Regions from separate parts of the Streptomyces sp. NPDC047525 genome, predicted to be linked through region 3. Evidence: riboswitches for the same ligand, from Rfam matches in the RefSeq annotation. Region 3 holds a riboswitch; each other region holds the start of a gene.
The links. Region 3 has a riboswitch for cobalamin ahead of ABZ833_RS03850 (energy-coupling factor ABC transporter permease). Riboswitches for the same ligand answer to the same signal wherever they lie in the genome.

Region 1: it holds a riboswitch for cobalamin, as region 3 does, so the genes downstream of both, ABZ833_RS14285 (ABC transporter substrate-binding protein) here and ABZ833_RS03850 (energy-coupling factor ABC transporter permease) in region 3, are expected to answer to the same signal.
Region 2: it holds a riboswitch for cobalamin, as region 3 does, so the genes downstream of both, cobN (cobaltochelatase subunit CobN) here and ABZ833_RS03850 (energy-coupling factor ABC transporter permease) in region 3, are expected to answer to the same signal.
Region 4: it holds a riboswitch for cobalamin, as region 3 does, so the genes downstream of both, ABZ833_RS17095 (CbtB-domain containing protein) here and ABZ833_RS03850 (energy-coupling factor ABC transporter permease) in region 3, are expected to answer to the same signal.

The regions. Positions count from the first base shown of each region.
Region 1 is NZ_JBEYTL010000004.1:411,475-415,764, forward strand. It holds gene ABZ833_RS14275 (ABC transporter ATP-binding protein) at 1-547, opposite strand, end outside; gene ABZ833_RS14280 (iron chelate uptake ABC transporter family permease subunit) at 544-1,575, opposite strand; gene ABZ833_RS14285 (ABC transporter substrate-binding protein) at 1,572-2,615, opposite strand; cobalamin riboswitch at 2,708-2,894, opposite strand; gene ABZ833_RS14290 (VOC family protein) at 2,952-3,401, opposite strand; gene ABZ833_RS14295 (helix-turn-helix domain-containing protein) at 3,407-4,273, opposite strand.
Region 2 is NZ_JBEYTL010000001.1:283,505-287,794, reverse strand. It holds gene ABZ833_RS01400 (precorrin-2 C(20)-methyltransferase) at 1-524, opposite strand, end outside; gene ABZ833_RS01395 (precorrin-8X methylmutase) at 521-1,147, opposite strand; gene cobG (precorrin-3B synthase) at 1,220-2,530, opposite strand; cobalamin riboswitch at 2,580-2,732, shown strand; gene cobN (cobaltochelatase subunit CobN) at 2,801-4,290, shown strand, end outside.
Region 3 is NZ_JBEYTL010000001.1:794,243-798,532, forward strand. It holds gene ABZ833_RS03830 (MFS transporter) at 1-203, shown strand, start outside; gene ABZ833_RS03835 (ATP-binding cassette domain-containing protein) at 192-1,073, opposite strand; gene cbiQ (cobalt ECF transporter T component CbiQ) at 1,070-1,819, opposite strand; gene ABZ833_RS03845 (energy-coupling factor ABC transporter substrate-binding protein) at 1,826-2,224, opposite strand; gene ABZ833_RS03850 (energy-coupling factor ABC transporter permease) at 2,224-2,997, opposite strand; cobalamin riboswitch at 3,027-3,238, opposite strand; gene ABZ833_RS03855 (enoyl-CoA hydratase) at 3,371-4,225, opposite strand; gene mmsB (3-hydroxyisobutyrate dehydrogenase) at 4,222-4,290, opposite strand, start outside.
Region 4 is NZ_JBEYTL010000005.1:361,231-365,520, reverse strand. It holds gene ABZ833_RS17110 (hypothetical protein) at 1-237, shown strand, start outside; gene ABZ833_RS17105 (class F sortase) at 253-930, shown strand; gene ABZ833_RS17100 (CbtA family protein) at 911-1,747, opposite strand; gene ABZ833_RS17095 (CbtB-domain containing protein) at 1,768-1,989, opposite strand; cobalamin riboswitch at 2,019-2,141, opposite strand; gene ABZ833_RS17090 (ANTAR domain-containing protein) at 2,477-3,232, opposite strand; gene ABZ833_RS17085 (glycoside hydrolase family 6 protein) at 3,394-4,290, shown strand, end outside.

The sequences.
Region 1 (4,290 bases), on a different contig from region 3:
GGTTGGTCGGTTCGTCCAGGAGGAGTTCCTGGGGGGTCTGGGCCAAGGCCCTTGCTATCTGGACCCGTTGGCGTTCGCCGCCGGAGAGCGTGTGCCAGGACTGGCCCGCCCGGTCGGAGAGACCGGTGCGGGTCAGGGCCTCGCGCACCGCCTCGTCGTCCTGGGGCATGGAGGGTGACCACGCCCTGCGGTGCGGGATGCGGCCCAGGCGTACGACCTCCTCCACCGACAGCTCGACCTGCGTGGTGGCGTCCTGGTCCACCACCGCCACCCGGCGTGCCACCGTGCGGCGGCCCACGTCCCGCAGCGGTCGGCCGTCCAGGGTGACCACTCCCGATGCGGGGGCCAGGACTCCCGCCAGGACGCGCAGGAGCGTGGACTTGCCCGAGCCGTTCGGGCCGAGGAGGCCGACCGTGGCTCCGGGGGGCGGGGCCAGGGTCACCCCGTCGACGATGAGGCGGCCGCCTGCCTCTCTGGTCACCCGGTCGGCGCGCAGGCCGGGTCCGGCAAATGAGGGTGAGGGCGTGCCGTCCGTGCGTGCAGTCATGTCGTCTTCCGAGTGCGGTAGAGGACCAGGACGAACGCCGGGACGCCGATCAGGGACGTCACCACACCCACCGGCACCTCCTGCGGGTCGAGGACCGTACGGGCCAGCGTGTCCACCCACACCAGGAACACCGCGCCCGCGAGCGCCGTGACCGGGAGCAGCCTCGCGTGCCCGGAGCCGACCAGGGCGCGCGCCGCGTGCGGCAGGACCAGGCCCACGAAGCCGATGGCGCCCGCGCTGCTGACCAGGGCCGCCGTGAGCAGGGCCGTGACGGAGAGCAGGATCAGCCGGGTGCGGGCGACATGGACCCCCAGCGTCGCCGCCGCGTCCTGGCCGAACACGAACGCGTCCAGGGTGCGGGCGTGCGCCAGGCAGACCGCGAGGGACACGAAGAGCACCGCCCCGCACATCCACACATCCGTCCAGCCCACCCCGCTCAACGAGCCGAGCAGCCAGAACAGGACGCCGCGCGTCGTCTCCGCGTCGCCCGCCGTGAGGATCACGAACGAGGTGAGCGCGGAGAAGAGCTGCATCGCCGCCACTCCGGACAGCACCACGCGGTCGGTGCTCCCGCCCAGGGTGTGGCTGAGCAGCAGGACGAGGGCGAAGGAGAACACGGCCCCCACGAAGGCGCCCGCCGAGATCGACACCACTCCCCCGCCGACCCCCAGGACGACGATCGCGACCGCGCCGGTGGACGCCCCCGAGGAGACACCGAGCACGAAGGGGTCGGCGAGCGGGTTGCGCAGGAGGGACTGGAGGACCGTTCCGCAGACCGCGAGGCCGGCGCCGCAGACCGCCGCGAGGAGCGTGCGCGGCATGCGCAGGTTCCAGACGATGCCGTCCCGGATGGGCGTGAGCGTGGCCTCTCCCCAGCCGAGGTGCGCCGCCACCGCCGACCACACGTCCGGTACGGAGATGTCCGCGGGGCCGATGGTGACGGCCACCGCCACGGAGAGGGCGAGGGCGGCGACACCGGCCGTCCAGAGCAGGGTCTGCCGTATGCCGCCCGTGAGGGCTCCCGTCACTTGGCGAGCCCGAACTCGCGCAAGGCGTCGGCGACTTGCTCCACGCCGTCCACCGTGCGGATCGTCGGGTTCATGGCCTGGCCGCTCAGGAGCACGTACCGCTTCTTCTTCACGGCGGTCAGGTTCTTGGTGACCGGGTTGGACTCCAGGAACTCGATCTTCTTCTTCGCGCTCTCGGCCGTTTGCGACTTGCGCGTGAGGTCGCCGATGACCAGGACGTCCGGGTCGCGGTCCGCCACCGTCTCCCAGTTGATCTGGGGCCACTCCTCGCGGGTGTCGTCGAAGACGTTCTTCACGCCCAGTTCGCGGGTGATGATGCCCGGCGCACCGCAGCAGCCCGCCATGTAGGGCGCGTCGGAGTTGGCGAACCAGTAGAGGAGCGTCGTGTCGGACGCCTCACTCACCTTGATGGTCTTCTTGGCCTTCGCCACCCGGCCCTTGAGCTCCGCGATCAGGCGTTCGCCGCGCTTCTCGACCCCGAAGGCCTCGGCCAGGTCCCGGATCTCGCCGTACACCGTGTCCATGGTCAGCGTCTTGTCGCGGCGGCCGTCGCCGTCGCCGCTGTTGTCCTTGCCCGCGCAGTCGGAGGGCGAGACATAGGCGGGTACGCCGAGTTCGGCGAACTTGGCGCGGTCGGCGACGCCGCCCTTGCTGACCGTCGCCAGGAAGGAGGCGGTGACGAAGTCCGGTTCCTCGGCGAGGACCTTCTCGAAGGAGGGGTAGCTGTCGGCGAGCCGCTCGACCTTGGAGTTGTCCTTCTCCAGACCCTTGAGGACCGGGTCCGTCCAGGTGCCGGTGCCGGCCATGCGGTCCGCGAGGCCGAGCGAGAGCAGGATCTCGGTGGAGCCCTGGTCGAGGGAGACCGCCCGCTGCGGCGGCGCCTTGATCTCCGCCTTCTTGCCGCAGGAGGTGAGGGTGAGCGGGTAGCCGCCGGCCTTCTCGGCCGAGGAGTTCGCGGAGTCCGAGGAGTCCGAGGAGCCGCCCGACGAGCCACACGCGCTCAGGGTGACGGCCAGGGCTGCGGCGAGAAAGCCGGACATACGTACACGACGGGCTGTGGAGGACACACGATCCCTTGAGTCTCACGGCTCATACGCGGAGCCTGGCCTGCTTCGTCACCTCCGCCGCTCGGTGCGCGGGCGAAGGTGCCAGCAGGTCTTCGGACTCGGGGATCGGCCGGGCGGGGCGCCTTCCCAGGCGTCCGTGGACGCCCAGTGGCCGTGGCCCCGCCCGTTCCCCCTCACCGCTGCGCGTCAGTTCCGGATTCGCACCGGATTCCCTGGCCCTGGTGTGGGTTGACTGGCGTCCGCAAGCTATCACGCAGGGCCAGGGCGTCTTCCGTCGCGCGAGGCCAGGGCATCTGCCGTCACGCGAGGTCAGGCCGCCTTGTCGGGCCTCGGTGCCCCGCGGTAGGTGCCGAAGGACCACTTGTTGCCCTCGGGGTCGGCGATCGCGAACTCCCGGCTGCCGTACGGCTGGTCCTCGATCTCACGGATGATCTCGACCCCGGCGGCGGTGAGCCGCTGGTAGAGGTCGTCCACGTGGTCGGTGACGACATACGCCCCGAACGTGCCCGGCTTCAGGCACCAGGCCTCGGACTTCTCGTCGTACGAGCCGAGCATGATCGCACCGCCCTCGGGCCAGTCGAGCTCGGCGTGGGCCACGCGGTCGCCGTCCTCGTAGACGGCGGTGCGCAGGAAACCGACCGTGCCGACCAGGAAGTCGATCAGGGCGGGGGCGTCGTGAGCCTGGAGGGAGGGCCAGACGGCGGGGGCACGCCCGGCGGAGGCGGACGGGGACTGCTGCTGCTTCTCGGTGGTGTTCATGGGGCCTACTCTTCGCCCCCGCCATAGCTCCCGGCTTGGATATTCCGGCACTCTTCGGCCAGCCAGCCGCTGGGGCTCACCCCGGTGTACTGCCGGAAGTCCCGCACCAGGTGGGAGTGGTCGTAGTAACCGCAGTCCGCGGCGACGCGGGCCAGATCGGGAGCGACGCCCGCCGCCACGGAGCGTGCGACGGCGCCGCGGGCGCGCTGGAAGCGCATCAGGCGTCCCGCCTGCTTGGGGCTCAGGCCCGTCTCCGCGCGGAAGAGCGTGGTGAGGCGGCGTTCGCTCAGCGCGACGTGCCGGGAGAGACCGCGCAGGGTGCCCGCGCCCCGGTGCCGGGCCAGCCAGGCCCAGGCCTCCGCGACCTCGGGACGTACGGATCCGGCGGTGTCCCCGGCGGCCACGCGCTGCCTCAAGTAGGCGGACAGGGAGGCGAATCGCTCCTGCCAGCCGCCCTGCTCGCACAGCAGCTCCCGTACGTCGGCGGCGCGGCGCCCCATCACGTCGGTGCCGGACGTCACCAGGGCGTCGGCCAGTTCCGCCGCCGGTACGCCGAACAGGGCGCGGGCGGCGAGCGGGTGCACGGCGAGCTGGATGCCCGCCTCGTGCTCGGGCCGCACCACGTACGCCGGGGACTGGTGCAGGCCGCCGACGACGATGTCGGTGCGGGACGCGTCGGGGCCGCCCGCCTGCTCGGGGCTCTCGCCGGTGACGACGGGGCCGTCCAGCGAGAAGATCAGCGTCAGATACGGGGACGGCAGGCCGCGGTGGAATCCGGGGTGCTCCCCCGCCGTGCGGTAGCCGACGGCGGACACCACCATGCCGTCGAGCCGCGGAGCGGCCCGAACGAACTCCCGGGAGACGGTCTCCATGCCTTCCAGTATGCGAT
Region 2 (4,290 bases), 510 kb from region 3:
GCGGTCAGCTCCTCCTCCGGCAGGGTGCCGGGCAGGATGGTCAGCACCTCCTCGCCCTCGGCGAGCGGAGTGCCGAGGCGGGCGGCCGCGGCGCTGACGGAGGTGACACCGGGGATCACCTCGGTGGGGTAGCGGTCGGCGAGCCGCTTGTGCATGTGCATGTACGAGCCGTAGAAGAGCGGGTCGCCCTCGGCGAGGACGGCGACCGTGCGGCCGGCGTCGAGGTGCACCGCGAGGCGGGCCGCCGCCTCGGTGTAGAAGTCCTCCATCGCGCCCCGGTAGCCGCCGGGGTGGTCGGTGGTCTCCGTCGTGAGGGGGTAGACCAGCGCTTCCTCGATGTGGTCGGCCCGCAGGTGCTTGGCCGCGATGGACCGCGCGATGGACCGTCCGTGCCGGGCGCTGTGATAGGCGACGACATCGGCCTCCGCGATGACTTCGACCGCCCGCAGGGTCATGAGGGCCGGATCGCCGGGCCCGAGCCCGACGCCGTACAGCCGGCCTGTGTTCTGCTCGCTCACGCTCATTCTTCCTCGCTGGCGATCGCGTTGAGTGCGGCCGCCGCGATGGCGCTTCCGCCCCGTCGGCCCCGCACGATCATGTGGTCCAGGCCGGACGGGTGCGCGGCCAGGGCGTCCTTGGACTCCATCGCGCCGACGAAACCGACGGGCACACCGATGACGGCGGCGGGGCGCGGCGCGCCCTCCTCGATCATTTCGAGCAGGCGGAACAGGGCGGTGGGCGCGTTGCCGACGGCTATGACCGAGCCTTCCATCCGGTCGCGCCACAGCTCCAGGGCAGCGGCGCTGCGGGTGGTGCCGAGCTCGGCGGCCAGATCGGGCACCGCCGGGTCGGACAGGGTGCACACCACGTCGTTGTCGGCGGGCAGCCGCTTGCGGGTGACGCCGCTTGCGACCATCGCCACGTCGCACAGGATGGGGGCGCCCGCACGCAGGGCCTCGCGGGCCCTGGCCACCACGTCCGGGGTGAAAGCGAGGTCGCGTACGAGGTCGACCATGCCGCAGGCGTGGATCATGCGGACCGCGACCTGGCTCACGTCGGCGGGCAGGCCCGACAGATCCGCCTCCGCGCGGATCGTGGCGAAGGACTGGCGGTAGATCGCCGGTCCGTCCTTCTCGTACTGGTGCACAGTGCGTTCGCTCTCTTGATAGGGCAGGGAACAGTCGGGTGTTGCGGGGTTGATCATGTGTTCATGTGTGGTTCAGCCGCGGGCCGCGGCCACGGCGCCGGCGAGTGCGCCCGGGCTGCCGGGGACGGTCGCCGGCGTGTCCCGTTTCTCGCCGCGTACGCGGGAGATCTGATGTCCGTCGGGAGTGGCGACGACGTCGATCCACTCCCCGTGCGGATGTCCGCACCGGCGTTCGCACCCGGACCAGTACACGGGCAGCGCCCCTACGGGGCGGCCCAACGCGGCCTTCGCCGTGGCGCGTACGTCGTCCAGAGCCTTGGCGCAGCCGGGCCTGCCGATGCAGGCCCCCACTCCGGTCCAGGGTGAGTCTGATCCGGTGATGAGACCGGCGGCCCCCAGTTCCTCCAGGAGCTGCGCGGCCGCTGTCCGCTCGACTCCGGGCAGGACGACTCCGCGCCAGGGGGTCAGCCGCAGCTCGCCGCCGCCATGGTGGCGGGCGGTGTCCGTCAGCGTCTGCCACTGGGGTGCGCTGACGCTTCCCAGGGGCAGGCCGAGGGAGAGGGCGGCCGTGGGGTGCGGGCCGGACACGACGCCGAGGGCGGGTCCGCCCGGATCCCGGGGGAGGGGCGCGGTGGTGCGGGTGACTTGGAGTCCGGCCTGGCGCAGGCGGTGCAGGACCGAGTCGAGCAGAGGGCCGACGCCGCTCGGCAGGTCGGTGACCCGCCACGCACTGGCGTCGGGCGCCTGCTCCAGGAAGGTCTCGGCCGCGATGAGCGCGGCCCGCGGTGCCTGCGCGGCCGCCAGCAGGACGGCGTCGTGCGCCGGGCCGATCCGCAGCAGCGCCTCGTCCTCGCCCCGCGCCGTCAGGGTCACGTCGCCGCCGAGCGCCCCCACGTCGCCGCGGCCGTCGTCCAGGGCGAACAGGAACCGGCCGGACAGAGCGGCGGCCCGGTCGCCGGCGCACAGCAGCTCGTCCAGGGCGGACAGCCACGGGCGGATGTCCGCCTCGCCCCGGCCGTCGAGTCCCGCGAGCGGGGAGGCCACCACATTGCGCACCCGCTCATGGCGTTCGGAGGGCAAAAGCCCCGATTCGCCCAGCAGGTAAGCCAGTTCACCGCCGCAGTCCGCGGGCAGCCCGCGCAACTGCACATTGCCGCGCGATGTGAGATGCAACTCCCCGTCTCCCAGCCGCTCCGACGCGTCCCGCAGCACGTCGGCCTGGCCCGCGCTCAGCACACCGCCCGGGATGCGGACGCGGGCCAGGGCCCCGTCGTCCGCCCGGTGAAGGCGCAGCGTCCCGGGGCAGGCGTCACCGCGGCCGCGGGCAGACTCGTCTCCCGAGAGCGCGGGCGAGGGGACCGATGGGGGCATGGCGGCGAGCATACCGACCCATCGCAGCAGGTCCGCCTGCCCCCCCGGTAGTTGATCGGCCCTTAGTATTCCTAGCGACGGGTCAGCCGGCCCGTCGTCGCCACAGACGGCGACAAGGGGAGGAAGCCCGGTGCGATTCCGGCGCGGTCCCGCCACTGTGAGCCCGGTGCGCATGCCGGGTGAGTCAGGAACTCCCTTCCCCGAGCTCTCGTCCGCTCGAGCAGGGGAGACGCCATCGACACCACCCGGGGCGTGGACACCCCGAGGAAGGCCCGACGCCGCATGATCCTGCTCCTGTCGACGTCCGACACCGACCTGCTCAGCGCCCGCGCCGCCGCAGGCCCGGTCGCCTACCGCTTCGCGAACCCCTCCCGGCTCCCGCTCGAGGACCTTCCGCAGCTCCTGGACGGCGCTGATCTGGTCGTCGTACGCCTCCTCGGCGGCGTGCGCGCCTGGCAGGAGGGCCTCGACCAAGTCGTGGCGACCGGCCGCCCCGTGGTCGTCCTCACCGGCGAACAGGCCCCCGACGCCCAGCTGATGGCCGCATCGACCGTGCCCATCGGCATCGCCGCCGAGGCCCACGCCTACCTGGCCCACGGCGGCCCCGACAACCTGGAGCAGCTGGCCAGGTTCCTCTCGGACACCGTCCTGCTCACCGGCCACGGCTTCGAGCCGCCCGCCCCCGCGCCCTCGTGGGGCCCCTTGGAGCGCACCGCCCGTCAGGTCGAGGGACCGACCGTAGCGGTGCTCTACTACCGCGCCCACCACATGAGCGGCAACACCGCCTTCATCGAGAGCCTGTGCCGCGCGGTCGAGGACGCCGGAGCGCGCCCGCTGCCGCTGTACGTGGCCTCGCTGCGTACTCCCGAGCCCGAACTCATCGATGAACTGCGCGCCGCCGACGCGATCGTGACCACGGTCCTCGCGGCGGGCGGCACGCGCCCTGCCGAGGCATCGGCGGGCGGCGACGACGAGTCCTGGGACGCGGGCGCCCTCAGCGGCCTCGACGTCCCCATCCTCCAGGCGCTCTGCCTCACCAGCTCACGCACCGACTGGGAGGGCAACGACGAGGGCGTGTCCCCGCTGGACGCCGCAAGCCAGATCGCGGTCCCCGAGTTCGACGGCCGCCTGATCACGGTGCCGTTCTCCTTCAAGGAGATCGACGAGGACGGTCTGCCCGCGTACGTCGCCGACGCCGAGCGCGCGGCACGCGTGGCCGGCATCGCCGTGCGGCACGCGCGGCTTCGCCACATCCCGGCCGCCGACAAGCGCATCGCGCTCGTCCTTTCCGCCTACCCGACCAAGCACTCGCGGATCGGCAACGCGGTCGGCCTCGACACCCCCGCGAGCGCCGTCGCCCTGCTGCGCCGACTGCGCGAAGAGGGCTACGACTTCGGTACGGAGGAGGTCCCGGGCCTTGCCTCCGGCGACGGCGACGAGCTGATCTACGCCCTGATCGAGGCGGGCGGCCACGACCAGGAGTGGCTCACCGAGGAGCAGCTGGCCCGCAACCCCGTCCGCATCCCGGCGGCCGACTACCGCCGCTGGTACGCCACGCTCCCCGCCGAGCTGCGCGAGTCCGTGGAGCAGCACTGGGGCCCGGCCCCCGGCGAGATGTTCGTGGACCGGTCGAGCAACCCGGAGGGCGACATCGTCCTCGCGGCCCTGCGCCGCGGCAACCTGCTCATCCTCATCCAGCCGCCGCGCGGCTTCGGCGAGAACCCGATCGCGATCTACCACGACCCCGATCTGCCGCCCTCGCACCACTACTT
Region 3 (4,290 bases):
GCGACGGCAGGCTGGGCCTCTACACCGGTGCCCTGTCCTCGGTCTCCGGCCTGATCGTCCTCGCGGGCAGCGCCGCGAGCGGCTCGCTTCTCGACGCGGGGCTCCCGCCCTCGGTGCCGTGGCTCGCGCTCGCCGCGGTCCCGCTCCTCGCCGTGGCACTGCTGCCCCGCCGCGCCCCTGCTCGTGGTGCGTCAGCCGGTTGACGCACCGGGCATCGCCGGGGCCGTGAGGGCCGCCAACTCCTCCGGGGTGCGCGGCCCTTCGCCCGCGCCGTCCAGCAGCCCCTTGGTCCGCAGCAGCTCCGATACGGCGATCCCCCAGGGCAGGCGGAGGCCCGCCTGCGCCAGGAGGTCGCGGTGGGCCAGCATCTGCGCGACCGGTCCCGTGCGCACCCCCGAGGGCATGAGCAGCGCCGCGTCGTCGGCCCAGCGGAGGGCCAGGTCGACGTCGTGGGTGGCCATGACCACGGTCGTCCCCGCGTCCCGCAGGCCTTGCAGGGTGTCCAGGAGGCGCTCTTGGCCGTCGGGGTCGAGCCCCGCGGTCGGCTCGTCGAGGATCAGTACGCGCGGGCGCATCGCCACGGCGCCGGCGATGGCCGTGCGTTTGCGCTGGCCGTAGGAGAGCAGATGCGTGGGCCGGTCCGCCAGGGCGCTGATGTCGAGCGCGGCGAGCGCCTCGGCGACCCGCGCCCGGACCTCGGCGTCGGAAAGACCCAGGTTCAGCGGCCCGAAGGACACGTCCTGCTCGACCGAGGCCGCGAACAGCTGGTCGTCCGGGTCCTGGACGACCAGTTGCACGGTGGTGCGCAGCCGGGTCAGACCCTTGCGGTCGTACGTCACGGGGGTGCCCCCGAGCGTCAATCCGCCCTGCTCCGGCCGGAGTCCGCCGCTCAGCAGCCGCATGAGGGTGGTCTTGCCGCTGCCGTTGCGTCCGAGGAGCGCGAGGGCGCGTCCCTCGGTGACGTCGAAGTCCAGGCCGCTGAGCACGGTGGGCCCTTCTTCGTACGCGTAGGAAGCGGCGCGCAGAGCGACCAGGGTCTCGCCGGGCTCGCGAGGAGCGCTCGGCTCGCTCATGGAAGAAGCCTTTCCAGTACGAGGGTGAGGGCCACCAGGCCCGTGAGGAGTACCGCGCTGACGGCCACGAAGCGCCGGGAGACCCTGGCGTCGGGCACGAGCACCCGAAGGGTTCCGTCGTAGCCGCGCCCTGCGAGCCCGGCCTGCAATCGCGTCGCCCGGTCGAAGGCCCGCACGAACGCGGTGGCGCCGAGGCCGCCGAGGGAGCGCCAGGTAGCGGCCCGGGTGGTGTGGCCGAGGCGCGCGGCCTGCGCCTGCCGGATCCGGCTCATGGAGTCCAGGAGCAGGAAGCTCATGCGGTACATGACGAGGGCGACGTCCACGACCGGCGCCGGTACGCCCGCCTTCACCAGGCGGGGCAGCAGATCCGACATCGGTGTGGTGAAGGCGAAGAGCAGGACGCCGAGCGAGGCCGCCGACGTGCGCAGGAGCAGACCGCCGGCCCGCGCGGGGCCGCCGTCGGCGAGCGTGACGAACCCTTCGGGCCCGCCGAGTTGCACGATCAGGGTCAGGGCGCCGGTGACGCAGAAGCCGAGCGGCACGCGGTAGGCGCGCCACAGTTTGCGCGGCGGCACACCGGCGGGTCCGAGCAGTACGGCGAGCGCGGCGACCAGGACCAGGGCGGCACCCGGCCAGGGCGGCAGGGAGACGGCAAGGACGGTGAGGCCGAGCCCGAGCACGGCCTTGTCCACGGGGTGGCGGCGGCGCCAGCGACTGCTGTGCGCCGCCGCGTCGATGGGGAGCACGCCGGGTCAGACCTGCTCGGTCTCGGGCCGGGCGCCCTCCGCATCGGCTCTCTGCTCCGTGGGGGCGGATGCGGGGACGGGGGCGGGTGCCTCCTGCGATCGTGCGATCTCCGCGCCCTGCCTGCGTCCCTTGCGCAGACCGAAGTAGTACGCGAGGACGCCCGCGCCCAGCGCCGCCTGCAGGGCGAAGAGCGCCGACTCGATCTCCCCGGAGGGGGGTTCGTACAGCGGCGAGAACCAGGGTTCGTAGTCCGGCTTGATCTCGGTGATCGCGGTCTCGGCCTGGGCGTCGGCCCCGGTGAACGGCTCCTTCTCGTCGTCGCCGAGACCGAGCGCCAGCGGCAGTACCGCGAGCGCGGCGACGATGAGGAGGAGCAGAGTGTTGATCTTCGCGTTCCGGCTCATCAGGCGCTGGCCCCCGTCTCCGTCGTCGTCTTCTCCGTCTTCGCGGTCTTCGCGGTCTTCGCCGTCTCCGCGGTCTTCGCTGTCTCCGTCGCCTTGGTGGCCGACTGCTTGCCCTGGAGCAGCACGCCGAGCCGCGTCAGCTCACCCTTGCTGGACTGCACGAGCAGCCGCATCACGATGACGGTGAGCAGTCCCTCGCTGACGGCCAGGGGGATCTGCGTGACGGCGAAGATGCCGCCGAACTTGCCCAGGGCGCCGATGAATCCGCTGCTGGGGTCAGGGAACGCCATGGCCAGCTGGACGCTGGTGACGCAGTACGTGGACAGGTCGGCGACGAACGCGCCGAAGAAAACGGCGACCATGAGCGGCACGTCGTACCGCTTCAGGAGCCGGTAGACGGCGTATCCGGCCCATGGCCCGACGATCGCCATGGAGAACACGTTGGCGCCGAGCGTGGTGAGCCCGCCGTGGGCGAGCAGCAGGGCCTGGAACAGCAGGGTGATGGTGCCGAGCACCGTCATGATCGGCGGCCGGAACAGGATCGCGCCGAGGCCGGTTCCCGTCGGGTGCGAGCAACTGCCCGTGACGGAAGGGATTTTCAGTGCGGAAAGGACAAATGTGAAGGCACCGGAGGCGCCCAGGAGCAGGGTGCTCTCCGGGTGCTCCTTGACCTCACGAGTCAGGGAGCGGACTCCGTGGACGACGAACGGCGCGGACGCTACGCCCCAGGCGATCGCGTGCGCCGGTGGGAGGAAACCCTCGGCTATGTGCATGGCTAAGCAGACCCTCTCCAGCACCTCGTGGATGGACAACGTGCCTTGGCCGGTCTCCTGGCTGACGGGTCGTACCGACCGGACTCCGCCTTCCCGGGTGCGTGAGCACCCAGTGGCTGCCGCGAGGGCTGGAGCCGGACTTCCCGATCACAGTGGCGAGGGCCGCACCGGCATCACACCGGATTTCCCGTTCACCAAGGCGTGGTGACCTTAGTGCGCAACCGAGATTCCTGACAACTTGCGGGGCCACCGCAGCTGTGGCACGCGCGAGCGCACACGACCAGGGCGTACGCCCCTGGTCAGCCCCTGTGCCCGGTGCGTGCACACCTGGCGCGCGCCACGCCTTCTCCGGGCGCCGGGAGCGGGTGGAGCGTCAGGAGTGCGTGAAGCCGGGCGGTCGCTTCTCGACGAAGGCGGCCATCCCCTCCTTCTGGTCCGCGGTCGCGAACACGGCGTGGAAGAGGCGGCGTTCGAAGCGGACACCCTCCGCGAGGGTCGTCTCGAAGGCGCGTGACACCGCCTCCTTCGCCATCATCGCGACGGGCAGGGACATGCCCGCGACGGTCTCGGCGACGGCGAGTGCCTCGCCGACGAGATCACCGGCGGGCACCACCCGGGAGACGAGCCCGGCCCGCTCCGCCTCGTCGGCGTCCATGGTCCTGCCGGTCAGACACATCTCCATGGCCTTGGCCTTCCCCACCGCGCGGGTCAGCCGCTGCGAGCCGCCGATGCCGGGGATGACGCCCAGTTTGATCTCGGGCTGTCCGAACACGGCGGTGTCGGCGGCCAGCAGGATGTCGCACAGCATGGCCAGCTCGCAGCCTCCGCCGAGCGCGTAACCGGAGACGGCCGCGACCGTCGGCGTGCGCAGCGCCCCGAGCCGGTCCCAGGCGGTGAACCAGTCGCTGAGGTACATGTCCATGTAGCTCTGGGGCCGCATCTCCTTGATGTCGGCCCCGGCGGCGAACGCCTTCGGTGATCCGGTGAGGACGATGCAGCCGATGCCCGGGTCCCGGTCCAGGTCCGCCGTCGCGGCGACGATCTCGTTCATCACCTGGAGGTTGAGTGCGTTCAGGGACTTGGGGCGGTCGAGCGTGAGCAGCGCGGTGCGGCCTTTCCGCTCGATGCGGATCGTCTCGTACGACTCCGTGGCCTCAGCCGTCTCCGTGGTCTCCGTGGTCTCCGTGGTCTCCGTGGTCTCCGTGGTCTCCGTGGTCTCCGTGGTCATGCGTTGTTCCCGTCCCCTGCCTTGTGGTGCCTGATGGTGTTGACGATCCCGGAGAAGTCCTGGTC
Region 4 (4,290 bases), on a different contig from region 3:
GTGACCGTCATCTGCGACGGCCACCCCCACCAGGGCGTGGGCACCGTCCAGGTCGGCCGGCACCAGCAGGAGCCCGTCTCGCCGGTCCGCGCGGGCGGCGGCGGCACCGCGCAGCTTGCCGCGCACAGCCAGGAGACGGGGCCCGGCACCCGGCACGCGGTGATCGGCCTGGTGCTCGCCGGGGTGGCGGCCGTGGCCGTGGCGTTCCGCAGCGTCCGCCGGCGCCGCTCCGAGTGACGGGTGGCGGCCGACGTGTCGGGCCATGAGAAGCCGGCGGGGCAGCCGGCCGGGCACGGGCGATTCCTCACCGGGGTCGCCTGGGCGCTGCTGCTCGTGGGGCTCTGGCTGTGGGGCAGCGAGATCACCGACGTACGCGGCGGTGTCTCGGAGCCCACGACCGGTGACGTCGCCGCGGTGGGCCGGCCGTTCGGTGTCGAACTCCCGGACGCGCACAAGCCGTTGGGCGCCGCCAAGCCGCAGCGCGTGGATGTCCCCTCGCTGAAGGTGCGGGCACCCGTGGTCGTCCGCGGGCTCGATCAGGACGGCGCCATCGATCCGCCGCCGTTCGAGGAGGCGGGCTCCGTCGGCTGGTACGGCGGCGGCGCACGCCCCGGCGCCGCGGGCACCTCCCTGTTCGTCGGCCACGTCGACACCGAGACGCGCCCCGCGGTCTTCTACGACCTCAGCGCCATGCGGCCGGGCGAGAAGGTCCGGGTGGCCCGCGACGACGGCTCGGTCGCGGAGTTCACCGTGGACGACGTCCAGGTCCTCAGCAGGGACCGCTTCGACGCGAAGAAGGCGTACGGCCCCCACGAGGAGGGCCGCGCCGAACTCCGCCTGATCACGTGCGGCGGCACGTTCGACCGGGCGAGCAAGACGTACTCGGCGAACGTGGTGGTGTCCGCCTACCTCACCGGGGTGGGGCCGTAGGGGTGGCGCCGGGGCGCGAGGGCACTCCCGCCGCGCTCGCGCCCACGGTGACACCCCTTGCGGCCCCTTCCCGGACGGCCCGCAGGCCAAGGCCTCCGAAGACCGCCGCGAACACGGCCCACAACAGGGCGTGCGAGGCGACCGAGAGGACGCGGAAATCCCACAGGAGCGTCGCGTCGACCGGGACCGGGTCGGGGTTGTCCGGGAGCAGGAAGAGCGCGGCGAGGACGGCGACCGTCGTGAGGGCCGCCGCCATCTGCCGCACCGGTACGGATCTGGCCGACAGGCGTACGTACACCTGCCGGGCCAGGAACATGCCGAGGACGCCGATCGCGACGGAGGCGAGCCACAGCGCCTGGCGCTCGCCGACCGTGCCCGAGTCGCCGACGCCCGGCGGGTTCGCCGGGTAGCGCAGACCGGGCAGCAGGGAAACGGCGAGGAAAGCGGCTCCCGCGAAGGCGAGGGCCCGCGGCCACGGGGCCGCGTGCGGATCGCGGCGGTGCACCAGGGCGTACGCCACGGCGAAGAGGACGCCGATGGCCAGACCGGCGACGACCGCGGAGACCACGAGCCCCGCGTGCTGCGTGGAGCGCGTGAACAGCTCCTCGTGGTGCTGCGCTGCCTGAGCGGCACCGTGCGCGTGCTCCTCGGCCGCCGCGCGCTTCTCCTCGGCGCGGATCGCCCGGTCCATCAGCGGCTCGGCGAGGAGCAGGGAGAAGAGACCGGCCGCGAGGCCCGCCGCTCCTCCCGCCACGAGACCCCGGCCGAGCAGGGGCAGGACAGGTGACGACGGGGGAGAGGACGCAGGGGATGGCATGGCGCCGTGTCCGTCCCCGGTCAGTGGCACGGGGCACCGAAGAGGTGCCTGCCGTCGTGGGCGAACTCGTGGAGATAGCTGCCGGTCGCGGAGATCAGCGAGCCGTTGTCGAAGAAGACCGCGTAGAGCGCGATCAGCGCGATGATGACCGCGGCCGAGGCGATGAGCCAGTCGCGGGTGCGGACCGTGGCGGCCTGGACCGCCGTGCTTTCGGTGCCCGATGCCGCGGTGTGCAGTGACATGTCGAAGCCTCCTCTGGGGTTTCCACGCCCCGAAGCAGGAGTGCGACGGCTCAGTTCCTGACTCCCGCACGCCAGGCGGGCGTCCGGTCACAGTGGCGGGCCCGCCCCGGAATCGCACCGGGTTCCTGTCAACCATCGCCTCGATGTATGGACTTGTCGCCCGGAGAGTCCCAGTTGGTCATGGACACTGTCAATGGAACCTGTATCAGGACAACCCGGCCCGGTCGGCGGCCCGCTCCCCCCGGAGCCGTCGACCGGGCTGGTCCTCGACCGCGCGCGCACGAGCTGCGGGAGTAACCCGGCGCCGGCGCGGGAGGTTCGGTGGCCAACCCCGCATGTGCGGGATGGACGATCAGGCCGGGGGCTTGGGCCGTTGTGACGACTCTAGAACGGATGAGCGCCGCAGCCTAGGGGTGGATTGACGCCAAGTCGTGATCCGCTTTCTCTCTGTGATCATCGCAGGTGATGATGGTCCTCGGAGTGGCCGTCAGGAAGGTTCGGACCAACTGCCGCGCAGTGCGGCGTCGTCGAGCGATCCCTTGATCACTTCGGTGGCGACCACCTCCATGACCAGGCGTTCTCTGCGCGCGTACCGCCGCAGCGCGTCAAAGGCCTCGTCCACGCCGGTGTGCCAGCGTTCGGCGAGTATGCCCTTGGCCTGTTCAATGCGTATACGGCTGGTCAGAGCGCCCTGGAGCTGTATCGCGAGAACCCGATACTCCGTGTAGGCGCGGTGGTTGTGCAGACCTACCGCGGCGGCGTCGGCGATCGCCTGCGCCAGACGCAACTCCCCGTCGGTGTGGCGGGTCCGGGAGTTCTCGGGCACGAAGACGTTCAGCGCGCCGAGCAGTGTCTCGCGCTGCCGCAGCGGGACCGCGTACGTCATCCCGATGCCGCGGCGGCGGGCCAGCGCCGTGAACTCCGGCCAGCGGTCGGCGGGTTCGTCCGCCGCGAGCCGCACGGGCGGCACCGCGAGGCCCGTGCCGAGGCTCTCCACGCAGGGCCCACCGCTCTGTTGGGCCCCGAGCAGGTCGAGCGCCAGGTCCCGGGGGTGGCCTCCGGCGGCCACCCCCGGCGTGCCGGTGCCGTCGAAGATGACTCCGGCGGCGGTGGCGTCGAGCAGCTCCACGCAGTGGCCCGCGACCCGGCTCAGGTAGCGCTCCGGGTCGAAGTCGTCGTCCAGAGTATTGGTGGTCTCCACCAGGACCTGGGCCAGCCGTAGTTCAGAGGTGTGATCCCGCATGATCTCCTCCCCAAGAGCGCCACCCCGCGCACTGCGCCTACCCCCGGGCGCCGCGCTGTAACAGGTATCCAACAGCTCTCCGCAGCGGACGGGCGGGCCTCGTGGGCCGGGAGTGCGTATGTCAGGATTGAGAATCGGACAGTGCACCCAAGGGGGAGTGGATGTACCACAAAGGCACCGGCCGCGGTCATCGGATCGCGGCCCGGGGGGTGAAGGCTGCGGCGGCGTTTGCGGGGGCTGCGCTGCTGCTGTCGGGGTGCTCCTCCGATGACGGTTCGGGCAACGAGGAGTCGTCGGGAAACCCGGTCAAGCAACAGCCGAAGGGCACCGACCCGTACTGGGTCAACCCGGACGGGAACGCGGCCAAGCAGGTCGCCACGTACGAGAAGGACGGCAAGAAGGACGACGCCGAGCTGATCCGCAAGATCGCTGAACAGCCCGTCGCGGAGTGGATCATCCCGGAGAACGCGGAGGACCAGGCGCGCGGCTTCACCGAGGCCGCCCAGAAGGCCGACCGGGACGCCCTGTTGGTCCTCTACAACATCCCGCACCGCGACTGCGGCCAGTACTCGGGCGGCGGCGCGGCCGACGGCAACGCCTACCGCACCTTCATCGACCAGGTGGCGAAGGGCATCGGTGACCGCAACGCCACGGTCATCCTGGAGCCGGACGCGGTGCTCCACATGGTCGACAACTGCACGCCGGAGGAGTTTCACGAGGAGCGGTACGACCTCCTCAAGGGCGCCATCGAGAAGCTCAAGTCCCTGAAGAACACCAAGGTGTACCTGGACGCGGGCAACGCGGGCTGGAAGAACCCCGACTCGCTCTGGGAGCCCCTGAAGTGGTCGGGCGTCGAGCAGGCCGACGGCTTCTCGGTGAACGTCTCGAACTTCCAGACGACCGAGGCCAGCACGGAGTTCGGCAAGAAGCTGTCGGCGAAGATCGGCAACAAGCCGTTCGTCATCGACACCGCGCGCAACGGCAACGGCGCGTACACCAAGGGCAAGGACACGTGGTGCAACCCGCCTGGCCGCGCGCTCGGCGAGGCGCCCACCACC